Regions from separate parts of the Alteromonas stellipolaris genome, predicted to be linked through region 2. Evidence: predicted binding sites of a transcription regulator. Region 2 holds the regulator's gene; each other region holds the start of a gene.
What was found. The regulator FNR, encoded in region 2, switches genes on or off when oxygen is low (the NO sensors DNR and NnrR bind a similar motif). The targets are predictions, from matches to a motif close to TTGATCTAGATCAA.
Positions count from the first base shown of each region.

Region 1: the regulator FNR is predicted to act here: its motif matches at 1,209-1,222, upstream of AVL57_RS17505 (GbsR/MarR family transcriptional regulator).
Region 3: the regulator FNR is predicted to act here: its motif matches at 1,395-1,408, upstream of AVL57_RS00135 (OmpW family outer membrane protein).
Region 4: the regulator FNR is predicted to act here: its motif matches at 1,094-1,107, upstream of AVL57_RS18505 (cytochrome ubiquinol oxidase subunit I).

Region 1 covers NZ_CP013926.1:4,142,536-4,145,691, forward strand. Annotated here, with positions in the region: gene AVL57_RS17500 (energy transducer TonB) at 1-899, opposite strand, end outside; gene AVL57_RS17505 (GbsR/MarR family transcriptional regulator) at 1,272-1,829, shown strand; gene AVL57_RS17510 (cytochrome ubiquinol oxidase subunit I) at 1,841-3,156, shown strand, end outside.
Region 2 covers NZ_CP013926.1:1,286,952-1,290,107, reverse strand. Annotated here, with positions in the region: gene uspE (universal stress protein UspE) at 34-957, opposite strand; gene fnr (fumarate/nitrate reduction transcriptional regulator Fnr) at 1,055-1,795, opposite strand; gene AVL57_RS05245 (sulfite exporter TauE/SafE family protein) at 1,845-2,504, opposite strand; gene ccoS (cbb3-type cytochrome oxidase assembly protein CcoS) at 2,491-2,706, opposite strand; gene AVL57_RS05235 (heavy metal translocating P-type ATPase) at 2,708-3,156, opposite strand, start outside.
Region 3 covers NZ_CP013926.1:27,886-31,041, reverse strand. Annotated here, with positions in the region: gene aroE (shikimate dehydrogenase) at 1-49, opposite strand, end outside; gene AVL57_RS00140 (group II truncated hemoglobin) at 75-506, shown strand; gene AVL57_RS00135 (OmpW family outer membrane protein) at 607-1,281, opposite strand; gene hemF (oxygen-dependent coproporphyrinogen oxidase) at 1,447-2,391, opposite strand; gene tsaC (L-threonylcarbamoyladenylate synthase type 1 TsaC) at 2,388-2,963, opposite strand; gene AVL57_RS00120 (DNA topoisomerase family protein) at 2,985-3,156, opposite strand, start outside.
Region 4 covers NZ_CP013926.1:4,383,091-4,386,246, reverse strand. Annotated here, with positions in the region: gene AVL57_RS18515 (sigma-54 interaction domain-containing protein) at 1-43, opposite strand, end outside; gene AVL57_RS18510 (Tll0287-like domain-containing protein) at 196-834, shown strand; gene AVL57_RS18505 (cytochrome ubiquinol oxidase subunit I) at 1,313-2,893, shown strand; gene cydB (cytochrome d ubiquinol oxidase subunit II) at 2,890-3,156, shown strand, end outside.

The DNA of each region.
Region 1 (3,156 bases), 1.8 Mb from region 2:
TTACATCTAAGTTCCACTGAATCAACACTCCCTTGAGACACGTCAACTTTGAATGTTGAAAATTCATATGCTTGAGACCACGCGCCTAAACTACTGAGCTGACCTTTAGTAACATTTGATGATTCAGTCGCCTTAGAAGCCTTAAGCGCGTCGGCAAATTGTTGATGGGTTTGTTGAGATAAATTGAGGCCATCAACGCTTCCCATACGCGCAAGGGTTTCAGAGGCACCTTTGAAATTACCGTAGTAAAGCTGTGACTGAAAAAGATTAACCGTAGACTTAGCCAATATCGCTATAGGTAGGTATTCGTATAAATCTACCGTAATTTGAGATTGGCGCATATATTCTAAAAAATCTTCATTTTTATAATAATAGATAGATTTTAACCATGCCGCTAAAGCATGTTCGTTTAAATTTTTAGTATGATCTTCTACCAATTCGTCTATGGATATTTTTATGCTAGGCATATTAGCGGAAGGGCTAGTAAGTGCGTCTATTATAGCTTGGTATTCTTTTGCAAAGGCAGGTGTGACGCTGCCTTCACTATGACCAGCCTCTGAGTATGTGTGTTTAACAAACAAAATTTGAGCACTTGTTACTGGTTTATCGTTAATTAATGCAGGGGAATATTGTAGGTTTTTAACTAGTTTAGTGGCTTTTGTTACATACCTGTCTTTACCTGAATAATCAAAAACAACGATATCTTTCGTTGTTCCGTCTTTATCTATTATATATGAAACTCTTGTCCAACCTTCCATGCCACCGCGAGAAGTGAAGGCATCTTCCACTTTATTAGCATTTTTTATTATCTTGGCGGCTTTAACTTCTTTGCTGTTGCCAAAAGAGGAAGCGCTTAACATTATCAATGACACGCATAATAACGCAGAAAATATCTTCAAAATTAATCCCTAATTTTTAGCGTGTAAAAGCAATAGGCCTCAACATCGCGTTTTCTATTCCATTTAAGGTTTTTTATAGCATCTATTTATTAAATTTAACAACATATCGAAGCATAAATTTAAGACTTAATTCTTGCTGAATTTTACGCTTATTAAGATAGTGTCGCCACGCTCTCTTGCGTTGCACTTTTTGCCGTAAGCAATTAACCCGATAAAAAACCACTGAGCTCTCATATCACATATATAAGATTCGACTGCTCATTTAAATGTTTTCGTACTCCTCCTAACATAATTTTCATCTGATATTTGTTGATCTCAATCAAACTTCAGCATAAACTTTCAGTAATTTCTGAAAGTTCAGCAGGTATAGATATGAAAATGACACCACTTATTACTTCTGCGGTTATGCACTTCGGTGAAATGGGCAGTCGTTGGGGCTTTAATCGCACTGTGGGCCAAATTTTGGCACTTATTGTACTTGCTGATGAGCCCATCTCAGCGCAAGAAATTGCCGACGCGCTAAATATATCTCGCGGTAACACCAGCATGGGGTTGAAGGAGTTACAGTCGTGGCGCTTGGTAAAACAGCATCTTGTTCCTGGTGAACGAAAAGAGTTCTTTATTGCAGGCGGAGACATTTGGACCCTTGCAAACCGCGTATTCGAAGAGCGCCGCAAGCGCGAAATAGACCCCACCATGAGTTTATTGCGGGATTTATTACTAGATACTCCCGCCAACAAAACTGAAGCCAATGCGCAAGATAAGCTGAATGAAATTCACGATTTATTAGAGTCGGTAACCGCGTGGTCACAAGAGCTTCAAAACCTAGGGCCAGATAAACTTAACACCTTGATGAAACTCGGCTCGGGTGTTGGCCGTATGTTAGAACTGAAAGACAAAATTCTACCGGGAAAAAATTCCGTTAATTAAGGAGACTATCTGTGGATGCGTTTTTGCTGTCTCGTTTACAATTTGCATTAAATATTAGTTTTCATATTCTGTTTCCGACTATCACCATGGCAATGGGATGGTTTCTTTTCTACTTCAAGTTTCGCTCAAATGTAACCGGTCACCCAGTATGGATGCGGATGTACCGCTTCTGGGTGCGCGTATTCGCACTTAGCTTTGCACTTGGTGTGGTAAGTGGCGTGACCATGTCTTTCCAATTTGGTACTAACTGGCCCGGCTTTATGGAGCGGGTGGGTAATGTGGCGGGCCCACTACTAGGTTACGAAGTTCTTACTGCGTTTTTCTTAGAAGCCACGTTCCTAGGTATTATGTTGTTTGGTATTCGTCGGGTACCTAATTGGTTGCACACCCTTTCAACATTGATTGTGGCGGTGGGCACTACCATGTCAGCCTTTTGGATTCTGGCGCTTAACAGCTGGATGCAAACGCCGCAAGGGCATGAAATTATCGACGGCGTTGTGTATGCCGTAGATTGGAGCGAAATTATATTTAATCCTTCGTTTCCTTATCGCTTTGTGCACATGATGTTAGCCTCGGGACTGACGGCCAGCTTTTTAATAGCCGGCTTATCGGCCTACCGTATGCTGAAAGGCGATGACAAGCTTGCGCCAAAGCTTGCCCTTAAAACCGCCACCTATACCGCTGCAGTGCTTATTCCTTTGCAGATTTTTGCAGGCGATATGCATGGGTTAAATACCCTCGAGCATCAACCGCAGAAAGTTGCCGCAATGGAAGGCCTTTGGGATACCACTGAAGGCGCGCCCTTACTGCTGTTTGCCATTCCGGATGAAGAAAGCAGAGAAAATCACTTTGAAATACCAGTACCCAACGGCGCCAGTCTAATTTTAACCCATAAAATGGATGGCAAAATTCAAGGCCTGAACGACTTTAAAGGCGAACATCCCCCAGTAGCACCTGTGTTCTTCGGGTTTCGGGTGATGGTAGGCATGGGCTTTTTAATGTTGGCGGTTTCATGGCTAGGTAGTAGCTACTTGCTTAGAGGGAAGTCTTTCCCGCTTTGGCTTAAGCGTGTATTCGCTGGCATGGCATTCAGCGGCTGGATTGCAACCTTAGCCGGCTGGTATGTGACTGAAATTGGAAGGCAACCTTATCTGGTTAGTGGTGTTTTACGTACACAAGAAGCGGTAACAACACTGCCTCCTGCGAATATCGCTTTCTCGTTCACTATGTACGCCACGATTTATACTATTTTGCTGTTCGCTTATATGGGAACGCTAATGCTGATGTGTCGCCGCGCTGTTGAAATTGAAGAAATTTCTACAGAAGA
Region 2 (3,156 bases):
CGCGCCAACAGGCTGTGTTCGAACGTGTTAGAACTAACGTGAAAGAGGCGAAATAAAACCGTCTGGTTTTATTGCCAGTACATCACACACCAGTTCATCTATAACATGTTCAGCAGTGTTACCTATAAGGGCCGCAGAAATACCTACTCGACCAACCGTACCTATGATCACAAGTTCTGCATCTATATCTTTGGCTATTCTTGGAATGACTTTTTCAGGTAGGCCTTCTTTAACGTAACAGCGCTCGCTATCAATAGCATACTTTTCGCTGTGTTTGTTCATCTCAAGTTCGTGATGGTGCTTTACGGCGTTGTTGTACGTATCGGGGTCGAATTCAGGAACTTCAATCGCGATGTTAAGCGGTGTAGCAGGATAGCTGTTAACCAGATTTACGTTGCCACTGAGTAGCGCGGCATAATCGTTAGCAATAACGGTGATTTTGTCGTTAAGTAGCGCATGTTCGTCGTCTTCACTACCTACATTTACCGCGGCAATAATTTCACCATTGTCAGGCCATTCATGATCTTTAACTAATAATACGGGGGAGGGGCACTTTCTAAGTAGGTGCCAGTCTGTTGGAGTGAAAATAACAGAAGCTAAATCGTCATGGCGTTTGGTTGCTTTAACAACCAAGTCTATATTGTTATCTATTACGTAATGCACGACAGCTTCAAAGGCGCGGTTGTTCCATTCAACAACAATATCGGTTTTTTCAAACCCTAAATCACTAAGGGTTTTACGTAACCAACCCGCATGTTCTTTGGTAACCGCATCGCGCATTGCTTCGCGATCATCAGGGCTGAGCATGGTAGTCATATCATAAGATAAATCGTAAACCACCAGCATAGCGGTGACAGAAGCCCCTGTCTTTTTGGCAAGTTCGTATGCACGGCTAAGCGCAGGTTGAGTATCACTATCGGCTTCAATGACCGCTAAAATACGTTCATACTTAATCATAACCCCTCCAAACATTTTTAGAATTTTGGTTGCTACAATTTAAGTGTAATACCTATTTGCTATTACGTAACTTGTTTTAGATCAAAAGCTTTAAAGATTAGCTATTACAGGCAATATTAGGTGCAACCACAGACGTTAAACGTTGCGACATCTCATCAAAATCTAAAATAGTAATGAGTTTACCGTCCACCTGAATAATATTTTCTTTTTGAAAACGGCTTAGTAGGCGGCTAATGGTTTCAATAGTTAAACCAAGGTAGTTTCCAATTTCATTTCGCGTCATCGTAAGGTGAAATTCTTTGTTTGAAAATCCACGCTCTTCGAAACGTTGAGAAAGCTGTGAGAGGAAATACAATAAACGTTCTTCTGCTGAGCGCTTGTTAAGCAACATCATGAGATCATGATCTTGTTTAATTTCTGCACTCATAAAACTCATTATTTGATGTCTTAACTTGGGGAATTGAACTGACATCTCATCTAACGTTTCGTAGGGCAATTCGCACACCATCGCAGTTTCTAATGCCTGAGCATAACTTTGATGCTTGTTTTCCCGTAAGGCGTCAAAGCCGATAATATCGCCAGGAAAGTGAAAACCTGTAATCTGCTCTTCACCATCTGAATTGGTGACGAAAGACTTAAAAGAGCCTGTGCGGACTGCGTAAAGAGAGTTAAATGTATCTCCTGACTTTACCAGTAAGTCGCTCTTGTGGAGAGGTTTCTTTCGCTCAATAATATCATCTAAAGATTCAATTTCAGTCTTGTTTAGCGCAACGGGCAAACACAAATGGCTGAAACTGCAATTTTGACAATGAATTGAGAATTGGCTTCCTTTGCTCATAGGTTCAAACTATAAATAGTGTCGACTTACTATAATCTTACTCTTTTGTTTATGAAATTGCTGCATAAATTAAAAAGAGCGCGTAAATAGCCAATATTCCTGAAAAGCATTGCCTTACCACGTGGTGCCTAAAACCGGCTATAAGGTACTGACTACCCGCGCTTGCTGCTAGCAAGGTGGGCAGGGTACCTAATCCAAAAAATAGCATAATAGCTGCGCCATCAACGGCCGAACCTGAAGCTAACGACCATGTCAGTGTTGAATAAACTAATCCGCAGGGAAGCCAGCCCCATATAAAACCGTAAGGCAGCGCATAGGCTGGACTTTTGAACGGAAGAAAGCGTTTAGATAGGGGCTGAATGGCTTTAAATAATCCGCGTCCCATTGCTTCAATGTAATTTATGCCCTGCCACCACTTACCCAAGTAACAGGCTAAAAGCAGCAGCATAATGCCACTAATCAAAGACAAAACAGGTTTAGCGATAGGTACAAATTCGGTGGCCATTTGGCCAACAGCGCCTGTAATAGCGCCGGCTAGGGTGTAGCTGATTATACGACCAAAATTATAAGCAAGAGTGTAAGGCAAAGCGGCTTCATTACTTGGTGTTACTGTACGAAGTGCAGCAACAATGCCGCCGCACATGCCTACGCAATGCACACCGCCCGCAATACCAATGAAAAAGGCAGAGAATATATTAATCTCTGTCATCAGTTTCTTTGCGTTGTTGCAACTGCTTACGTTGCTCGGCTAGTTTCTTTTCATCACCTGACAAATCATCATCAAACAAAATGCTATAGCCCTGTCGGTCGAGATCTTCAAACTGGTTAGTTTTCACTGCCCAGAAAAAGATAACCAGCGCCAACGCAACAATGATGATAGCGATGGGAATTAATACGTAAATGATGCTCATATTATTTACTTAATAACCTAGTTGAATTGGTGACCACAATAATACTACTGAGCGACATGCCAACCACGGCCATCCAGGGAGAGAGTAACCCCGATACCGCAAAGGGGAGAATAATAATATTGTAACCTACCGACCATGCGATGTTTTGCTGAATTTTACGCTTTGCTTGTTGGGCCACTAAAAATAAGGTGGGTACCGACAGCAGGCTGTCTCCTAGCAAAATAACATCGGCAGCTGTTTTCGCTACATCGGTGGCATTTCCTACGGCAACTGCCACATCAGCGCTAGCAAGAACAGGGGCATCATTTATACCGTCGCCCATCATCATGACTTTGCGACCTTGCTTTTGCAAAGTATGCACTTGAGAATACTTTTGCTCTGGCGACAAGCCACCTTTTGCTATGTTAATCGGTAAGCCTGCAGTAAGTGTATCAACGTTTGTCTGAGTAT
Region 3 (3,156 bases), 1.3 Mb from region 2:
GTGATAGACTCTGAACAATAGGGTTACCGAAAACGGCAAACTTTTTCATTGGATTATTAATAAGGCTGTCTGTCATGGGAATGTCTAACTTCTTTAAATCGATACGAAAGGAAAAACCTGCTGTGTCAGAGACTACACCATATTACCGTATAGGTGGAGAAGATAAGGTACGCCTTTTGGCAAACCGCTTTTATGATGTTATGCGTGATGATCCTATTGCGAAGGAGCTTTACGCCATTCATCCTCAGCCAACAGATAGAATTAGAGAAGTGTTTTTTCTTTATTTAAGTTTGTGGTTAGGCGGACCTGACACCTATCAGCAACAATATGGTCACCCAAGGTTACGTTCACGGCATCTTTCTTTTAGTGTTACACCTGAATTAAAAGACCAGTGGATGTATTGTATGCGCAAAGCCATGCACGAGACTGTTGATGACCTCCCCCTCGCACAGCAACTTCTTAATGCACTCGATCAACTTGCCGAGCATATGATTAATAGTAAATAAAAAAGCGCTCCGTAAAACACGGAACGCTTTAGATTACGATATAAGGTTTTACGCCTTGCTAAGCTGCTTATTTAAGGCAACTTACCTTATTAAACGAACCTTAGAATGTGTAACCTACTGACAAGGTATAAACCCAAGGGTCGATGTCAATATCGTTTACGCTACCTTCTGCACCACCTACGGTAAATGACGCCTCGGTATTAATATCGATGTAACGTACTGACGCATTTACATGCCACTCTTTATCTATTTGATAATCCATCCCTACTTGTGCAGAAATGCCTACAGAGTTATCTAAAGATAAATCATCAAGCCCTGCTTCCTTATTTGCAGCAGTAAATGATTCATCAAAGATAAAGGTATAGTTTAAACCCGCACCAATATATGGCTGAAACGCTGAGTTTGCGTCGTTGAAGTAGTAGTTAACGGTAATAGTAGGGGGTAAGTGCGTGACCTCTCCCAATGTGTTACCTGTACCTAGTGGATCGCTTACCGAAAAATTCACGTCGTGAGTAAACGGTGTTGCGGCCAATAATTCAACATTGATATTGTCGGTAATGAAATAGGCAACGTTTAATCCCAACTGGGTATCGTTATCGATAGTCAGTGCTACACCTAAATCGCTACCACCTGCAATGATGTTTGAGGTTGACTCGTCGGGCGCTACTGTTGTTAATCCGCCACGAACTAACCAGTCACCCTTTTCATGAGCTGAAGCAAAAGGGGCGGCAAGCGCTAAAGAAATACATATGGCTGAAAGTGTGTGTGTACGCATTGTGTGTCTCTCATGTGTTTAATGATAATGACGACACTGTATACGTTTAAAAAGAAAATCCTTTGATCCAGCGCAAGGTGCAATATCTCTATATACCTTGGTAATGAGGGAATTTGATGTGGATCAAAGGAATTGCACCACAGGGTATTCCCATGGTGCAAAATATTACCAGTTTGTAGGCTGAAGCCAGTCGGTTAGCTTTGCTTCTGCGCTCCCCGGCGCCGGAGTATAGCAATACTCCCATCGGGCAAGTGGTGGCATAGACATTAAGATTGATTCAGTTCTGCCTCCAGTTTGTAATCCAAACAAGGTGCCTCTATCGAATACTAAGTTAAACTCTACATAGCGACCACGGCGATATAGCTGAAAGTCACGCTCTCTTTCGCCGTACGACGTACTCTTGCGCTTTTCTACAATAGGTACATAAGCATCAACGAAACCATTTCCTACCGCCTGCATAAAGTTGAATGACGTTTCAAACCCCCAATCGTTTAAATCGTCAAAGAACAAGCCACCTACACCGCGGGTTTCATTTCGATGCTTTAAGAAGAAATAGTCATCACACCATTTCTTATATTTTCCATACACGTTTTCACCAAAGGGGGCGCATAATTTCTTAGCGGTATTGTGCCAATGTAGTACGTCGTCTTTAAAGGGGTAAAACGGGGTTAAATCGAACCCACCGCCAAACCACCAAATAGGTGCTTCACCTTCTTTTTCGGCGATAAAAAAGCGCACATTCGCATGAGATGTAGGAATATAAGGGTTATGTGGGTGAATAACCAACGAGACCCCCATGGCTTGAAAGTTTCTACCGGCCAGTTCTGGGCGGTTAGCCGTAGCTGACGCAGGCATTTGGCTACCAAACACGTGAGAAAAGTTCACCCCACCTTGCTCTATCACTGCACCGTTTTTGATAACACGAGAACGACCACCACCGCCTTCTTCGCGAACCCACGAATCTTCTTTGAACTGCCCTTTACCATCGGCGAGCTCAAGGGTTTGGCAAATGTTGTCCTGTAATGACAGTAAGTACGCTTTAACTTGTTCTATCACTTCAGCGGCGTCTTTACCGTCTAACTGTTGGTTTACGTGTTGGGGGTCAATCATGATCTTATTATCTCTCCGGTATCGCCGTCACGGATGGTACTGGGTTTAGCGTGGCCACCTACTTCCCCATCAACATAGAAAACACTATCACCAAATATATCGGTTGCTTCCTGCTGGGTTATTGCGGGTTGTTGGCCAGTTAGGTTGGCACTTGTAGATACCAGCGGCTTTCCTAGCTTTTCACATAAAGCTTTAACCACTGGGTGGTTACTTACTCGAACCGCTATTTTTTCATGCTTGCCGGTTAACCATAGTGGGGCCGACGCCGACTTAGGTAGCAACCAAGTATTTGGCCCAGGCCAACTGGACACAATTTCAGTACGTTTGTGCTGAAGTATGGCTTCATCATTTATATAGGGTAATAGCTGAGAATAGTTAGCAGCAATTAAGATTACCCCTTTTTCTATAGGGCGCTGCTTCAATGCTAAAAGCGACATTACAGCCGCTTCATTATCTGGGTCACAGCCTATGCCCATAACTGCTTCGGTAGGGTAAACCAATAGGTCACCATTTTTAAACGCGGTGACAATTGGATCGCTAGTGCCTATTTGCCCCTTGGTCGGGATACTCATTAATGCTTTTCTCTATAGGTGTTATTTATCGTCTTTTTTAAAGCCACACCCTGGCTGAGGGCAACAAATTTGGCCTTTCTTTTTTATCAGAACGGTCCAGCCACAATCGGGGCATGCTTCATTTACTGGCGTGAAATTTAGCACATAACGACAATGGGGATAATGATCACACGCAAAAAACTGCTTACCGTAT
Region 4 (3,156 bases), 1.6 Mb from region 2:
TATCGATGGCATCTATCATTGCCTGAACAATCGAGATATTCATGTAACAGCTTCACCTAGCGATACGGGTTGGGTATGAATAACGTATGCGCATAGTCTATACCCGAAAGATAACTAATCTAGGTTTAAGGTATCACATTGGCACGCGCCTTGTACGTATGTTGGTAGGTAATGCTCCCCATTGAGGAAAAGAATATGAAAATGAGATTAACGGCTGTTGTAATAAGTGGATTCTTTTTATCGGCTTCACTATTAATCGTACTATCAACCGCGCTAGCGGCTGAAATGCCGCAGCCGCAAGACAGCATAGCGACACAACACGCAACTGAAACCACCCTGGCAGGCCCCGAAGATAAGCTAAACCAAGCACGTAGTAACGCCAAAGCATTAGGTGGTGCGCTAAAAGCTAGGCTTAAACAAGCCATTTCAAAAGGTGGTTTAGAAGCCGGGGTAGAGGAGTGCTATGTGGCTGCTGGGCCTATTGCAGAAGCGCTCAAGAAGGATGGTTGGACGGTAGGGCGCACAGCACTTCGTGTACGTAATCAAGGCAACAAACCTGATGCGTGGGAGGAAACCCAATTGCATGAGTTTGCAAACGCCTTATCTAAGCAATTGTCTATGCCGCTAGAAGCATCGCAGTGGAATGAGGAAACGGGCGAATTTCGCTATATGTCAGCGATTGTTACAGGGCAAGTGTGTACGGCGTGCCATGGTAACAATGTGGCACCTGCTGTCATTGATATCATTAAAGAAAAATACCCAGAAGATACCGCAACGGGCTTTACTCCTGGCAGTTTAAGAGGTGCTTTCACGCTTACCTATTCAGCCGAATAGCTTTTATTTTAAGAAGGTGCAACGGGTCTCTATCGCCATCCGTTGTATCTTTTTATCTCCTGTTCCCTATCCCCTATTTCCTACCGCTTATTCCCTAACTCCTATCATTTTCACTTTCTTCTATTGTCTTTCCTCTCTTGTTTTTTAGCAGTGTTTTTTACAAAGGCCCACGCTCTGTTCTCCACCTATCATTTAATTTAACTTTTATGTCAAAAATGGCGCTAATTGTCATTTTTGGCATATTTTCCTCTCATCTTGTTTGAGATGGATCAACGCGGCTGATTCGACTTAATGGAATAATTGCGCCGCACAGTAGGGAAAATCAGAGGTTAGGTGTAGTGGTGCCTTAGGTGGCGCAAAGCTTGCTAAACCTCATACAGAAGTATAAGTCTTACGGTGCGGACTTTTAATTAAGGTTGTTGATTTAAATAGAATTTTTAGCGGCTTGCCGTACTGTTTTTAACTAGGGAGAAAACCCATGAGCGATACGTTAGTCGAACTATCGCGGTGGCAATTTGCGCTAACTGCAATGTTCCACTTTATATTTGTGCCCTTAACCTTAGGGTTGAGTTTCATGCTTGCCATTATGGAATCCGTTTATGTGATGACAGGCAAAGAAATTTACAAACAGATGACTCAGTTTTGGGGAAAGTTGTTTGGTATTAATTTCGCCATTGGTGTGGCTACCGGCCTCACTATGGAGTTCCAGTTCGGGATGAATTGGTCGTACTATTCTCACTATGTTGGGGACATTTTTGGGGCGCCGCTGGCTATTGAAGGTTTGATGGCGTTCTTCCTAGAATCAACCTTCGTTGGGTTATTTTTCTTTGGCTGGGACAAAATGTCGAAGGGAAGACATTTAATGACCACATGGTTAGTGGCTATTGGTTCTAATTTCTCAGCACTATGGATACTCATTGCGAATGGTTGGATGCAATATCCCGTAGGCGCAGAATTTAACTTTGAAGCCATGCGCATGGAAATGACAAGCTTTGCTGAGGTTATATTTAACCCTGTAGCGCAAGTTAAGTTTGTGCATACCGTTTCAGCCGGCTATGTAACCGGTGCTATGTTTGTATTGGCTATTTCTAGTTATTACCTACTTAACCACAAGCATATCGCATTTGCCCGTCGGTCTTTCGCTATTGCTGCTAGCTTCGGCCTAGCCGCTACCTTGTCAGTTATTGTGCTTGGTGATGAAAGTGGTTACGAATTAGGTGAAGTGCAAAAAGTAAAATTGGCTGCTGTTGAAGCGGAGTATGACACTCATCCAGCACCTGCGCCTTTTACCGTATTCGGTATTCCCAACGATGAAAAAGAAGAAACCGAATACGCACTTCAAATTCCTTGGGCGATGGGCATTATTGCTACTCGTTCACTTACCGAGGAAGTTAAAGGCTTAAAAGATATCAAAGCTGAGAATCGTTTACGTATCCTTGATGGTATCAAAGCGTACGCGTTGCTAGATAGTGTTCGAGATGGAACCGCTTCATCAGACGAACGCGCGCTGTTTGAAGCACACAAAGATAATATGGGCTATGCCATGCTGTTAGAGCCATTTACGGATGATGTTACACAGCCTTCGGAAGCGGCCTTACAAAAAGCGGTAGATTACAGTATTCCTAAAGTTGCCCCTTTATTTTGGAGTTTCCGCTTAATGGTGGCATCAGGCTTTATTATGTTAGCCGTGTTCTTAGCTGCCTTCTATTACAGTACTAGACATAAAATAACCCAGCCTCGCTGGTTGTTGAAAGCGTCATTGTATAGCTTGCCGCTACCTTGGGTTGCGTGTGAAGCCGGTTGGTTTGTGGCTGAATTTGGTCGCCAGCCTTGGTCTATTGCAGAGATTCTGCCAGTGCATGCATCAACATCTAATCTGTCTATCTCAGACATTGTCACCACGTTAGTTGCGTATTCAGCGTTTTACACAGTGATGTTCATTGTGGCCTTTTACTTAATGAAAAAATTCGCCAAAAAAGGGCCAGTGCCTCCTGAAGATCACACGACGAATGAAGACGATGACCTTATCGACTTTGATGCTAAAGGAGCAAACGCATGATTGATTATGAATTTCTTCGCGTAGCCTGGTGGTGCCTTATCGGTGTTCTGCTCATTGGTTTCGCGGTAACGGATGGGTTCGATTTAGGCGTAGGTTCACTACTGACCATAATTGGTAAAACAGACAAAGAACGTCGCGTAATGATTAATACTATTGGGCCGCATTGGGATGGAAACCAAGTGTGGTTCATCACGGCAGGTGGTGCCATTTTTGCCGCGTGGCCGATGATCTATGCTACCGCCTTCTCTGGCTTCTATTTAGCC